3 regions of the Pseudomonas sp. HN2 genome follow, and region 1 is predicted to be linked to each of the others. Evidence: predicted binding sites of a transcription regulator. Region 1 holds the regulator's gene; each other region holds the start of a gene.
The links. The regulator sigma-54, encoded in region 1, starts transcription at its own class of promoters, with help from an activator protein. The targets are predictions, from matches to a motif close to ANTGGCATNNANNTTGCTNT.

Region 1 (4,447 bases):
GGCCCAGCTTATTGATGATTTCGATTTCACGAGCAGGCATCGCGGTGTGAATCCTTTAGGTGAGGTCGCGGTGGCGAACCTGGACGTTCTTCAGGGTTTTCTGCAGGGCCTGACCCAGGCGTTCGGTCAGGTAGACGGAGCGGTGGTGCCCGCCGGTGCAGCCAATGGCAATGGTGACGTAGGCGCGGTTGCTGGCGGCGAAACGTGGCAGCCACTTGTTCAGATAGGCGTAGATGTCCTGATACATTTCTTCGACATCCGGCTGTTCCGCCAGGTACTCGGCCACTGGTGCATCGAGACCCGACTGCGCACGCAGCTCCGGTTTCCAGTACGGATTGGGCAGGCAGCGGACGTCGAAGACCAGATCGGCATCGACTGGCATGCCGCGCTTGAAACCAAACGATTCGACCAGGAACGCCGTACCCGGCTCGGGCTGATTCAACAGGCGTAACTTCAGGGTGTCGCGCAGTTGATACAGATTGAGGTGGGTGGTGTTGATTTTCAGGTCGGCCAGATCGGCGATCGGGCCGAGCAGGGCGCTTTCATCGTGGATGGCTTCGGCCAGGGAGCGATTGGCGTTGCTCAACGGGTGACGACGACGGGTCTCGGAAAAACGCTTGAGCAGGGTTTCTTCGTCGGCGTCCAGATAGAGCACATCGCACTTGATATGCTTGGCCCGCACGTCTTCGAGCAATTCGGGGAAACGAGACAGATGGCTCGGCAGGTTGCGCGCATCGATCGATACCGCGACCAGCGGCTGCGCCAGCTCGGTGTGGATCAACGCGCGCTCGGCCAGTTCCGGCAGCAAGCCGGCCGGGAGGTTGTCGATGCAGTAGTAACCGTTGTCTTCAAGGACATTCAGGGCGGTACTTTTACCCGAGCCCGAACGGCCACTGACGATGATCAAACGCATGATTAGTGCCCGTTCTGCTCGTCCAGTACAACCTGGTACAAGGCCTCGTTGCTCGGAGCGCTGCGCAGTTTTTCGCGCACTTCCTTGCGGTCGAGCATGCTGGCGATCTGGCGCAGCAATTCCAGGTGCGCATCGGTCGCGGCTTCCGGGACCAGCAGCACGAACAGCAGGTCCACCGGGGCGCCGTCGATGGCGTCGAAATCGATCGGGGCTTCGAGGTGCAGCAGCGCGCTGACCGGCGCCGTGCAGCCCTTGAGGCGGCAGTGGGGAATGGCGATGCCGTTGCCGAAACCGGTGGAGCCGAGTTTCTCACGGGCGATCAGCGCCTCGAAGACATCCTGCATCGCCAGATCCGGCACTTCGCGGTGGATCAGGTTGGCAATCTGTTCGAGGGCTTTTTTCTTGCTGCCGCCCGGCGCGTTCACCTGGGAACGGCCGGGGGTCAGGATGGTTTCAAGTCGGATCATGGGATAGGGGGGTTAACGACCGGTTGCGCCCTGGAGGAGGCTCTGGGTCTTTTCCTTATGCTTTTTGAGTTGGCGATCCAGCTTGTCGGTGAGTGAGTCGATCGCAGCATACATGTCGGTATCTTCTGCGTTGGCGACCACTTCGCTGCCGGGGATATGCAAGGTGGCTTCGATCTTCTGCTTCAGCTTTTCGACGCACATCGTGACCTGCACGTTGGTGATCTTGTCGAAATGTCGCTCCAGTCGTTGGAGTTTTTCCTCGATGTAGGAACGCAGAGGTTGGGTCACTTCCAGTTGGTGTCCACTGATGTTGACTTGCATACAGCTTCTCCTTCGTTGCCAGTGCATAAAGCGGCAGGCCGAAAAGCCTGCCACTGGAACGCTGTAACGTGGCTTACATCAACCGCTTGCGTTCGCTCGAAGGCGCGATTCCGAGGGATTCGCGGTACTTGGCGACGGTGCGGCGAGCCACCTGAATGCCTTGTGCCTCCAGTAAACCAGCGATCTTGCTGTCACTCAACGGCTTTTTCTGATTTTCCGCCGCGACCAGTTTCTTGATGATCGCGCGAATCGCCGTGGACGAGCATTCGCCGCCTTCGGAGGTGCTGACGTGGCTGGAGAAAAAGTATTTCAGTTCATAAATACCGCGCGGGGTATGCATGAATTTTTGGGTGGTCACCCGTGAGATCGTCGACTCGTGCATGCCGACCGCTTCGGCGATGTCATGCAGCACCAGCGGCTTCATCGCTTCGTCGCCATATTCGAGGAAACCGCGCTGATGTTCGACGATCTGCGTGGCCACTTTCATCAGGGTTTCGTTGCGGCTCTGCAGGCTCTTGATGAACCAGCGGGCTTCCTGCAACTGATTGCGCATGAAAGTGTTGTCGGCGCTGGTGTCGGCACGCTTCACAAAACCGGCGTACTGGGCGTTGACGCGCAGGCGTGGCACCGATTCCTGGTTCAGTTCCACCAGCCAGCGCTCGTTGTCCTTGCGCACGATCACATCGGGAATGACGTATTCGGCTTCGGTCGATTCGATCTGCGAGCCCGGACGCGGATTGAGGCTCTGCACCAGTTCGATGACCTGGCGCAGTTCGTCTTCCTTGAGCTTCATGCGCCGCATCAACTGGCTGTAATCGCGGCTGCCGAGCAGGTCGATGTAATCGGCGACCAGACGTTTGGCCTCGGTGAGCCACGGCGTCTTCGCGGGCAGCTGGCGCAATTGCAGCAGCAGGCATTCGCTGAGGTTGCGTGCGCCGATCCCGGCGGGCTCGAATTGCTGGATGCGATGCAGGACGGCTTCGATTTCGTCGAGCTCGATGTCCAGTTCCGGGTCGAACGCTTCGAGAATTTCTTCGAGCGTTTCGTCCAGGTAACCCTGATTGTTGATGCAATCGATCAGGGTCACGGCGATCAGGCGATCGGTGTCGGACATCGGCGCCAGGTTCAGTTGCCAGAGCAGATGGCTCTGCAGGCTCTCGCCGGCGGAAGTGCGGGTGGTGAAATCCCACTCGTCGTCATCGCTGCTGGGCAGGCTGCTGGCGCTGGTCTGATAAACATCTTCCCAGGCGGTGTCTACCGGCAGTTCGTTGGGGATGCGCTCGTTCCATTCGCCATCTTCAAGGTTGTCCACCGTCGGCGCGGCTTCCTGATACGAGGGTTCCTGGATTTCGGCGGGCTTCTGTTCGGCGTTGTCGGCCAAGGGGTCGGCGTTATCGAAGTCGTCGCCTTCTTCCTGGCGTTCGAGCATCGGATTGGATTCCAGAGCCTCCTGGATTTCCTGTTGCAGGTCCAGGGTCGACAATTGGAGCAGGCGGATGGCCTGTTGCAGCTGCGGTGTCATCGTCAGCTGCTGGCCCATTCTCAAGACTAGCGATGGTTTCATGGCAGGGGCTTAACACCTTATTCGCCGGCGCTTTGCGCCATCCACTACAGGGCGCCGAAGCGCCAAACTTAAGCAAATTATATGCCTGAAACTGAAGTGTTTGCCTAGAGCGCTGTAACAATTAAAGCGGATAAATGCGCCTTGAATCGATACAGCGCTGGCGCGCTTACAGGCGGAACTCGTGACCCAGATACACTTCCTTGACCAGATCGTTGGCCAGGATGGTCTCGGCATCGCCTTCAGCGATCAGTTGACCGTCGTTGACGATGTAAGCGGTTTCGCAGATATCCAGCGTCTCACGGACGTTGTGGTCGGTGATCAGCACCCCGATGCCCTTGGCCTTGAGGTGGTGGATGATCTGCTTGATGTCGCCGACCGAGATCGGGTCGACACCGGCGAACGGTTCGTCGAGCAGGATGAATTTCGGCGCAGTGGCCAGAGCGCGAGCGATTTCCACCCGGCGACGCTCGCCACCGGACAGGCTCATGCCGAGGTTGTCGCGGATGTGGCTGATGTGGAATTCCTGCAACAGGCTTTCCAGCTCCTTGCGACGACCGGCCTTGTCGAGTTCAGGACGGGTCTCGAGGATCGCCATGATGTTGTCGGCGACCGACAGTTTGCGGAAGATCGACGCTTCTTGCGGCAGATAGCCGATACCGGCCTTGGCGCGGCCGTGCATCGGCTGGTGGCTGACGTCCAGATCATCGATCAGCACCCGGCCCTGATCGGCCTGCACCAGGCCGACGATCATGTAGAAGCAGGTCGTCTTGCCGGCGCCGTTCGGGCCGAGCAGGCCGACGATCTGCCCGCTGTCGATCGACAGACTGACGTCACGCACGACCTGGCGGCTTTTATAGGCCTTGGCCAAGTGCTGAGCTTTCAGAGTTGCCATTACTGGGATTTCTCTTCGGTTTTCTTCTTCGGCTGGATCACCATGTCGATGCGCGGACGCGATTCGGTGACCTTGCTGCCCGTGGCGCGACCGGCGCTGGCCAGTTTCTTCACGGTGTCGTAGACGATTTTTTCGCCCTGGGTGACGTTGTTATCCTTGTCGATAACCTTGGCCTTGTCGATCAGCACCACGCGGTTCTGCTGGGCGTGGTATTGAATCGTCACGCCGTAGCCCTTGACCGGGTTGGCGTCGCCCTGGGTCTGCAACTGCTCGAAGTAAGCCAGGTTGCC
Region 2 (4,447 bases), 1.0 Mb from region 1:
GCAAAGCGCAACACCGCACCGGCCAGAATCGGCGTGGCGACGACGAGGCCGCGTTGCTGGGTGGTCAGGTGCAGATCGGCGGCAATTTGCACGGCCAGCGGGCCGAGCAGGTACCAGACCATGAAGCTCAGGTCGAAATACAGGAAGGCCGCGAACAGGGTCGGGGTATGGCCGGATTTCCAGAAGCTTGAATTCATCGCGCACCTCGGCTGAAAAGAGTCTCGAAAGGAGTCATGCACAGCAGGTGGAGCGCCTCACGGCCGCACCACCGGCCCCGTTCACTGGGGCCAAAACGCAAAAACGCCGCTACCTGATTCGCCGGAGGGCGAACGGGGTGAGCGACGTCTTTGTCGTAGGTGGGGCAACCGCCGTTGGTTACCTGTGCGGATTACATAGCGAGATTTGTGCCAAAAGCTGAAAAGCAAAAGCCCCTCACCCTAGCCCTCTCCCAGAGGGAGAGGGGACTGACCGAGGTGTCTGACGTCAAACATCGACCTGAACGACCGAGTCGATTATGGATTCACAAAAGAAATTGCAGGTCGGCGTATTTCCCGAGCATCCCCCAATCGGTTCCCTCTCCCTCCGGGAGAGGGCTAGGGTGAGGGGCTCTTCAGCGGTGAGAACGCCTCAGCCCAGCAACTCACTCATGGCAATAATCTGCTCCGCCACCTGAATCAGCTTCTGCTGCCGGCTCATGGCCTGGCGGCGCATCAGGGTGTAGGCCTCTTCTTCGTTGCAGTCCTTCATTTTCATCAACAAACCCTTGGCCAGTTCGATGCGCTTGCGCTCGGCCAGTTGCTGGTCACGGGCCTGCAATTGCGCGCGCAAGGCCTGGTCACTCTCGAAGCGTGCCATCGCCACATCGAGAATCGGCTGCAGACGCTGGGCGTGGATGCCTTCGACGATGTAGGCGCTGACCCCGGACTTGATCGCCTGACGCATCACGCCCGGGTCATGTTCGTCGGTAAACATCACGATCGGCCGTGGCTGGTCGCGGCTGACCAGCACCACTTGCTCCATGACATCACGGCTCGGTGACTCGGTATCGATCAGGATCACGTCCGGGCGCACCGTTTCGACGCGCGCCGGCAAGTCGATGGTCAGCCCTGACTCGTCGATCACCTCGAAGCCGGCCTCGGTCAGCGCCGCTTTCAGGCGGCCGACTTTTTTCGCAGTGTCGTTGATCAGCAGAATGCGCAACATGTTGGCGTCTCCTGTCAGCGCTGGGCGAGAAGGGGGGCGGCGTCGTTCAGGGCATGCAGTTTGAAACTGCGAGCATAGCCCGCCGGATCGCTGCCGTCCCAGACCTTGCCGTCGAGCAACTGGCTGCTGCGCAGGTCTGCATGGGCAGTTGCCACACCGACAGCGCTGGCGGCCTCGCGGTACAGATCCAGACGCTGAACCTTCCGGGCGACGGCCAGATAATCCGGATCCTCGCGCAGCAGACCCCAGCGGCGGAACTGGGTCATGAACCACATGCCGTCGGAGAGATAGGGCAGATTGACCTCGCCTGCGCCATGAAAGCGCAGCGCGTGCGGGTCCTGCCAGCGATTGCCGAGGCCGTCGGCGTAGTCACCCATGAAGCGCGGTTCGATGCACGCGGCCGGGGTGTCGAGGTATTCGGCGGCACTGAGCAATTGCGAGGTGCTGCGGCGATTCTCCGGGCTTTGTTCGATAAAGCGGCTGGCCTCAAGAATGGCCATGACCAGCGCCCGCGCTGTGTTCGGGTATTGCTCGACGAATTCACGGGTGCAGCCGAGGACTTTTTCCGGGTGGTCGGGCCAGATGCTCTGGCTGGTGGCTAAAGTGAAACCCAGATCCTGCTGCACCGCGCTGGCTGCCCACGGTTCGCCGACGCAAAAACCGTCGATGCGCCCGGCTTGCAGGTGCGCGACCATTTGCGGTGGCGGCACCACCACGCTGTCGACATCCTGCAACGGGTGAATGCCCTGGCTCGCCAGCCAGTAATAAAGCCACATCGCGTGGGTGCCGGTGGGGAAGGTCTGGGCGAAGGTCAGTTTTGCGCGGCTTTGGTGCACATGCCGATCCAGCGCTTCAGGACTGTTCACGCCAGCCTGCTGTAGACCATGCGAGAGGTTGAGACTCTGGCCATTCTGGTTCAGGCCCATCAGCACTGCCATGTCGGTCGGGGCGATCCCGCCGATGCCCAGGTGCACCGCATAAATCAGCCCGTACAGGCTGTGGGCGGCATCCAGTTCGCCGCTGACCAGTTGGTCGCGCAGGTTGGCCCACGACGCCTGCCGCTTGAGGTTCAGCGTCAGCCCGTAGGGCTGGGCGAAGCCCTGGGTGGCGGCGACCACCACCGAGGCGCAGTCGCTCAGTGCCATGAAGCCGAGATTGATCGCGCTCTTTTCCGGCGCATCGCTGCCATTGACCCAGGCCAGAGGCCCCATGGACGTTTCGTTCATACGCTACCTCAAAAAAAACGTCGTCCCGGATTCTGCGCAGGCAAAACCCGAGGACGACGCCATTGTCCTGGTCTGCGCGCCGTCATTGGTCGGCAGACTGATGAACAGGGCGGTGCAAGGCATATGCCAGTCACCTGATTCGTGCAGGCGCCTCGCGCCGGGGGACGATGCCCGGCTATAATCGCCGCCTCTTTTCGCCGCCCGAGTCATTGCCGCCCATGTACACCCTGGCCCGTCAGCTGTTGTTCAAACTTTCCCCGGAAACCTCCCACGATCTGTCGCTGGATCTGATCGGCGCGGGCGGACGTTTGGGTCTCAACGGCTTGCTGAGCAAGGCACCGGCGAAGATGCCGGTGACCGTCATGGGGCTCGAGTTCCCGAACCCGGTGGGGCTGGCGGCAGGTCTGGACAAGAATGGCGCGGCCATCGATGGCTTTGCGCAACTGGGTTTCGGTTTCGTCGAAATCGGCACCGTGACCCCGCGTCCGCAGCCGGGTAATCCGAAACCGCGGATCTTCCGCCTGCCGGAAGCCGAGGCGATCATCAACCGCATGGGTTTCAACAACCTCGGTGTGGATAACCTGCTGGCGCGGGTCGCTGCGGCGAAATACCAAGGCGTGCTGGGGATCAATATCGGCAAGAACTTCGACACCCCGGTCGAGCGTGCGGTCGACGACTACCTGATCTGCCTGGACAAGGTCTACGCCCACGCCAGCTACGTCACCGTCAACGTCAGCTCGCCGAACACTCCGGGCCTGCGCAGCCTGCAGTTCGGTGACTCGCTCAAGCAATTGCTTGCGGATCTGGCCACGCGCCGCGCCGAACTGGCGTTGCGTCACGGCAAGCATGTGCCGCTGGCGATCAAGATTGCGCCGGACATGACCGACGAAGAAACCGCGCAGGTGGCCCAGGCGCTGCTCGAAACCGGGATGGACGCGGTGATTGCCACCAACACCACCCTGAGCCGTGTCGGCGTCGAAGGCATGGAACATGGCGACGAGGCGGGCGGTCTGTCGGGGGCGCCGGTGCGTGAGAAGAGCACCCACACCGTGAAAGTGCTGTCGGGCGAGTTGGCCGGGCGCTTGCCGATCATTGCCGCGGGCGGGATTACCGAAGGCAAGCACGCGGCGGAGAAAATCACTGCTGGCGCGAGCCTGGTGCAGATCTATTCGGGCTTCATCTATAAAGGTCCGGCGCTGATTCGTGAATCGGTGGATGCGATCGCCGCATTGCGCTGATCCGTAGACACCACTGTTCCCTTGTAGGAGTGAGCCTGCTCGCGATGGCGGTCTGTCAGTCGCTGATGAAGTGACCGAAAGAAAGCTATCGCGAGCAGGCTCACTCCTACAGGTTTTGTGTATGGCACAAATAATGTAGCAGGCATAAAAAAGGGCTCCTCGAAGGAGCCCCTGGGCCGTAGCCCGCCGTCCGGGAGGGACGTGCGTGGTTAATTCAGTGCAGATTCAGATTGTCGTGTCGGAATAAATGCCCTGTGTCAGCCGACGGCGTGAAGTTCGTTGAGTCTGTGGATTCCCGCAGTGCCGGTCATACCGTCCCAGTTGTCGCCGCGTCCTTCTCGCCAGCCGTTGATCCAGGCTTGGCGTACCGACGGTAGAGTAAATGGGCAAAGCTCACGGGATTTGCCACCAACGCCATATTGATATCCGCGCAAAAATGCTCTTTCCAACGGATCACGCTTAAGTCTTCTCATAGGGTGTTTCCCTCACTTGTTGACTGTAGTGTCGCGTTGACCTCAATTGAGGTCTGGCAGAAAAAACCTGCCATCGTTCGGCTCGCTGCCGGCGTGGCGAGCCAAGGTGTTGACGCCGTTGCGACGTCAACCTGTGCTCAGTTCTAACCAATGAGTCACATCGAGGGAATGATCGTTTTGTCATAAGCACGTAACGGAAAGGATGCTATGGCGATAAGTAACCGCGTATTTATTCAACGATCAACGCGCAAACCCCGGTATGATCGGCGCCCCGCTGACCCGGCGGGTTAATCTTCAAGTGAGAATG
Region 3 (4,447 bases), 620 kb from region 1:
CCGATCGATCGGCACCAGTTTGGCGTTGGCGAGCGCACGCTCGAGCACCGCCATGTCGAATTCTTTCTCTTCGTGCTCAACCCGGCCACGCTTGGCGGCGGTCTTCGGGTTGACCGAAATCACGCCGCAGTATTCCGGCATGTGCCGGGCGAAATCGGCGGTGCCGATCTCGTTGGCGGTATCGATGATGTCCTGCTTGTGCGCGACGATCAGCGGCCGCAGCACCAGCTTGTCAGTCACGCAGTCGATCACCGACAGGTTCGGCAGCGTCTGGCTCGACACCTGGGAGATCGCTTCACCGGTCACCAGCGCATCGATGTGCAGGCGTTCGGCGATCTCGGACGAGGCGCGCAACATCATACGCTTCAAAACCACGCCCATATGACTGTTATCGACTTTGCCGAGAATTTCGCCCAGCACTTCCTCGAACGGCACACTGACAAATAGCACGCGTTGCGAGCTGCCGTACTTCTTCCAGATGAAGTGCGCGACTTCCATCACGCCCAATTCGTGGGCACGCCCGCCGAGATTGAAGAAGCAGAAATGCGCCATCAGGCCGCGGCGCATGATCTGGTAAGCCGCCACGGTCGAATCGAAGCCGCCGGACATCAACACCAGCGTCTGCTCCAGCGCACCGAGCGGGTAACCGCCGATGCCGTTGTGCTGGCTGTGAATCACGAACAACCGTTTGTCGCGAACTTCGATACGAACTTCGATTTCTGGCGCTTTCAGGTCGATTCCGGCGGCACCGCACTCACGACGCAGCTTGCTGCCGACGTATTTTTCGACGTCCATCGAGCTGAACGCATGCTTGCCCGCGCGCTTGCAGCGCACCGAGAAAATCTTCCCGGCCAGCGCATCGCCGTAGTGCTGTTTGCACTTTTCGGTGATGTCGTCGAAGTCGCCCAGCGGGTACTCGTCGATCTGCAGAAAGTGCGCGATGCCCGGCATGCAGGTCAGGCGTTCGCCCATCTCTTTCAAGGCTTTGGGGTCGGTGACGCGGGTTTCCAGCTCGAGATTGTCCCACACACCGTTCACCACCACGGCCGGGTCCAGGTCACGGAGCACGGTGCGGATGTTCTTGGCCAACTGGCGGATGAATTTCGTCCGGACAGGTCGGCTTTTGATGGTGATCTCGGGGAAGACTTTTACGATAAGTTTCATGAAAACAGCGCGCGAACGGCCAGCCGAAAAAGGGGGGCGCGGATTATAGCGGAAATTGCTCAAGGTTTAACCAGTTAATGTGCAGAAGGTTTTGCGCGCACCAAAACAGGTCATTTCTGAATTCAAACGCAACATTACGGGGCGAGATTTGTCGATTCAGTAGCTCGCGCACCTTAATAAGCGTGAATTTGGGGCAAAAAACCCATGCTGGGGCACTGGCATGCAATTTGCTCCCTTGTGAGGCAGGTTGCCTTGGCAGAGTATTCGCGCCGGCATCACCATTATTAAGGGCATCCACTACCCGCCCTAATTCACCCGGAGGACACTATGTCGAAGTCGGTTCAACTCATCAAAGATCATGACGTCAAGTGGATTGATCTGCGCTTCACGGACACCAAAGGCACTCAGCACCACGTGACCATGCCGGCTCGCGATGCGCTGGATGACGACTTCTTCGAAGTCGGCAAGATGTTCGACGGTTCCTCCATCTCCGGCTGGAAAGGCATCGAAGCCTCCGACATGATCCTGATGCCGGTCGACGAAACGGCCGTACTCGATCCGTTCACCGAAGACCCAACCCTGATTCTGGTGTGCGACATCATCGAACCTTCGAGCATGCAGGGCTACGATCGCGACCCACGTGCGATCGCCAAGCGCGCCGAAGAGCACCTGAAAGCCACCGGTATCGGTGACACCGTATTCGCCGGTCCAGAGCCAGAATTCTTCATCTTCGACTCGGTGAAATTCAAGTCGGACATCTCCGGCTCGATGTTCAAGATCTACTCCGAGCAAGGTTCGTGGATGTCCGACCAGGACATCGAAGGCGGCAACAAGGGTCACCGTCCAGGCGTGAAAGGCGGCTACTTCCCGGTTCCACCGTTCGACCACGACCACGAAATCCGTACCGCCATGTGCAACGCACTGGAAGAAATGGGTCAGTCGGTTGAAGTTCACCACCACGAAGTGGCAACTGCCGGCCAGAACGAAATCGGCGTCAAGTTCAACACCCTGGTGAAGAAGGCCGACGAAGTTCAAACCCTGAAATACGTTGTGCACAACGTGGCCGACGCTTACGGCCGCACCGCGACCTTCATGCCGAAGCCACTGTACGGCGACAACGGTTCGGGCATGCACGTACACATGTCGATCTGGAAAGACGGCAAGAACACCTTCGCAGGCGAAGGCTATGCCGGCCTGTCCGACACCGCTCTGTACTTCATCGGCGGGATCATCAAGCACGGTAAGGCCCTGAACGGCTTCACCAACCCGGCGACCAACTCCTACAAGCGTCTGGTACCAGGCTTCGAAGCGCCGGTAATGCTGGCCTACTCGGCGCGCAACCGTTCCGCTTCGATCCGCATTCCTTACGTGTCGAGCCCGAAAGCCCGCCGTATCGAAGCGCGCTTCCCGGATCCGGCCGCCAACCCGTACCTGGCTTTCGCAGCCCTGCTGATGGCCGGTCTGGACGGTATCCAGAACAAGATCCACCCAGGCGATGCCGCCGACAAGAACCTGTACGACCTGCCGCCTGAAGAGGCGAAAGAGATTCCACAGGTTTGCGGCAGCCTGAAAGAAGCCCTGGAAGAGCTGGACAAGGGCCGCGCGTTCCTGACCAAGGGCGGCGTGTTCTCCGACGACTTCATCGACGCCTACATCGCGCTGAAATCGGAAGAAGAAATCAAGGTTCGCACCTTCGTACACCCACTGGAATATGAGCTGTACTACAGCTGCTGATCCGGTAGCGCTGCGCAAAGCGGCGTGACAAAAGAGGCCTCCTTCGGGAGGCCTTTTTTCATTGCAGATCAAAAGCCCCCTCACCCTAACCCTCTCCCAGAGGGAGAAGGAACTGATCTTCATGCTCTTCAAAACCTGAGTTCACAGGGGAATTTCAGGTCGCTGTAACTCATGCAAACAACAAGGTCGGTTCCCTCTCCCTCTGGGAGAGGGTTAGGGTGAGACCGGGCTGGGCCAACCGCCTCACCTGTCCTATGCTGCTACCCACAGTTTCCAACCCCGGTCGAATTCATGGGTCGCACGTTTCTCTACATTCTGCTGCTGATCGCCCTGCCCGCCGCTGCGCAGATCTACAAGTACACCGACGCCAACGGCAACACCGCATACAGCAACCAGCCGCCGGACGGCGTGCAGGCGCAACCGGTCGACCTGCCGCCCCTCAATCGGGTCGAACCGCAAGCACCGAGCGCTCCGCAAGCACCCGGTCCCGATGAGCGCCAGCCTCCGCGCAACGCTTACGAAATCCTTGAGCTCGCCGGCCTGCCCACTGACGAGGCCCTGCGCGCCAACAATGGCACCTTCACGGTCAACGTATTGATCAAACCGCGCCTGCAACCGCCGCATCAACTGAGACTGGTGCTGGACGATCAACCCTATGGCCAGCCGAGCAACGTGCCGGTTCTGCAACTCGTCAACATCGATCGCGGCGAGCATCGCCTGGCCGTGCAAGTGATCGACGGCCAGACCGTCATCCAGCAGAGCCCGCCAGCCGTCTTCACCGTGCAACGCGTGCACACGCCATGATCCGCGCAGCACTGATACTCATCCTGGTGCTGATGGCGCTGCCCGCGTCGGCTGAGGTCTTTACCTATGTCGACGCACAGGGCAATCGCGTCTACACCGACCAGCCCCGGGCCAATGCCAAGCGTGTACCCATCGCAACCAGCAATCGCATGGCCGTCCCTGCCAGCACCGCCGCGCCGATCACCACGGCGAAAAAATCCGCCGAACCACCGCCCTTTCATTACGACATGCTGCGCATTCTGATCCCGGAGCCCGACGCTACTTTGCGCAGCAGCGCCGGCGAGCTGATCGTCAGCGTCACCAGCGAGCCCGGCCTGCAAAGCGGCCATCGTTATCGCCTGCTGCTCGATGGCAAGGCCACGGGCGAGCCCGGCGTCAGTCCGGTATTTGCCCTGAGTAATATCGATCGCGGCAGCCACAGCCTTTCAATCGAGATTCTCGACGCCGCCGGGCGTACCGTGGAGCGCACCGCCAATCAGCCGTTTCACATGCTGCGCATTTCCCTGGCGCAGAAACGCCAGATCAAACCCTGCGTCGCCGACGACTACGGCGCCCGCCCGGAATGCCCGCTCAAGGACAAACCTGAAGAACCAAAAAATCCGTTTTTGCGCTTCTTTTAACGCCCATCCGCAATGCGCACTCTATTGGTGCACTAAACTGCATCCTGCCCACCACTCAACCCATTTTGGTTCGAAACTTCCCGTTTGAGCTGGCTTCGTGCCATACAAACGCGCGTCAAACGCCT

Region 2: the regulator sigma-54 is predicted to act here: its motif matches at 2,541-2,560, upstream of LIS66_RS08945 (CmpA/NrtA family ABC transporter substrate-binding protein).
Region 3: the regulator sigma-54 is predicted to act here: its motif matches at 1,379-1,398, upstream of glnA (type I glutamate--ammonia ligase).

Annotation. Positions count from the first base shown of each region.
Region 1 covers NZ_CP085885.1:999,697-1,004,143, forward strand. The annotation lists gene LIS66_RS04235 (HPr family phosphocarrier protein) at 1-40, opposite strand, end outside; gene rapZ (RNase adapter RapZ) at 56-913, opposite strand; gene ptsN (PTS IIA-like nitrogen regulatory protein PtsN) at 916-1,380, opposite strand; gene hpf (ribosome hibernation-promoting factor, HPF/YfiA family) at 1,393-1,701, opposite strand; gene LIS66_RS04255 (RNA polymerase factor sigma-54) at 1,775-3,265, opposite strand; gene lptB (LPS export ABC transporter ATP-binding protein) at 3,432-4,157, opposite strand; gene lptA (lipopolysaccharide transport periplasmic protein LptA) at 4,157-4,447, opposite strand, start outside.
Region 2 covers NZ_CP085885.1:2,003,466-2,007,912, forward strand. The annotation lists gene LIS66_RS08935 (nitrate/nitrite transporter) at 1-197, opposite strand, end outside; gene LIS66_RS08940 (ANTAR domain-containing response regulator) at 628-1,203, opposite strand; gene LIS66_RS08945 (CmpA/NrtA family ABC transporter substrate-binding protein) at 1,218-2,429, opposite strand; gene LIS66_RS08950 (quinone-dependent dihydroorotate dehydrogenase) at 2,648-3,667, shown strand; gene rmf (ribosome modulation factor) at 3,925-4,140, opposite strand.
Region 3 covers NZ_CP085885.1:375,684-380,130, reverse strand. The annotation lists gene thiI (tRNA uracil 4-sulfurtransferase ThiI) at 1-1,164, opposite strand, end outside; gene glnA (type I glutamate--ammonia ligase) at 1,492-2,898, shown strand; gene LIS66_RS01675 (DUF4124 domain-containing protein) at 3,190-3,702, shown strand; gene LIS66_RS01670 (DUF4124 domain-containing protein) at 3,699-4,322, shown strand.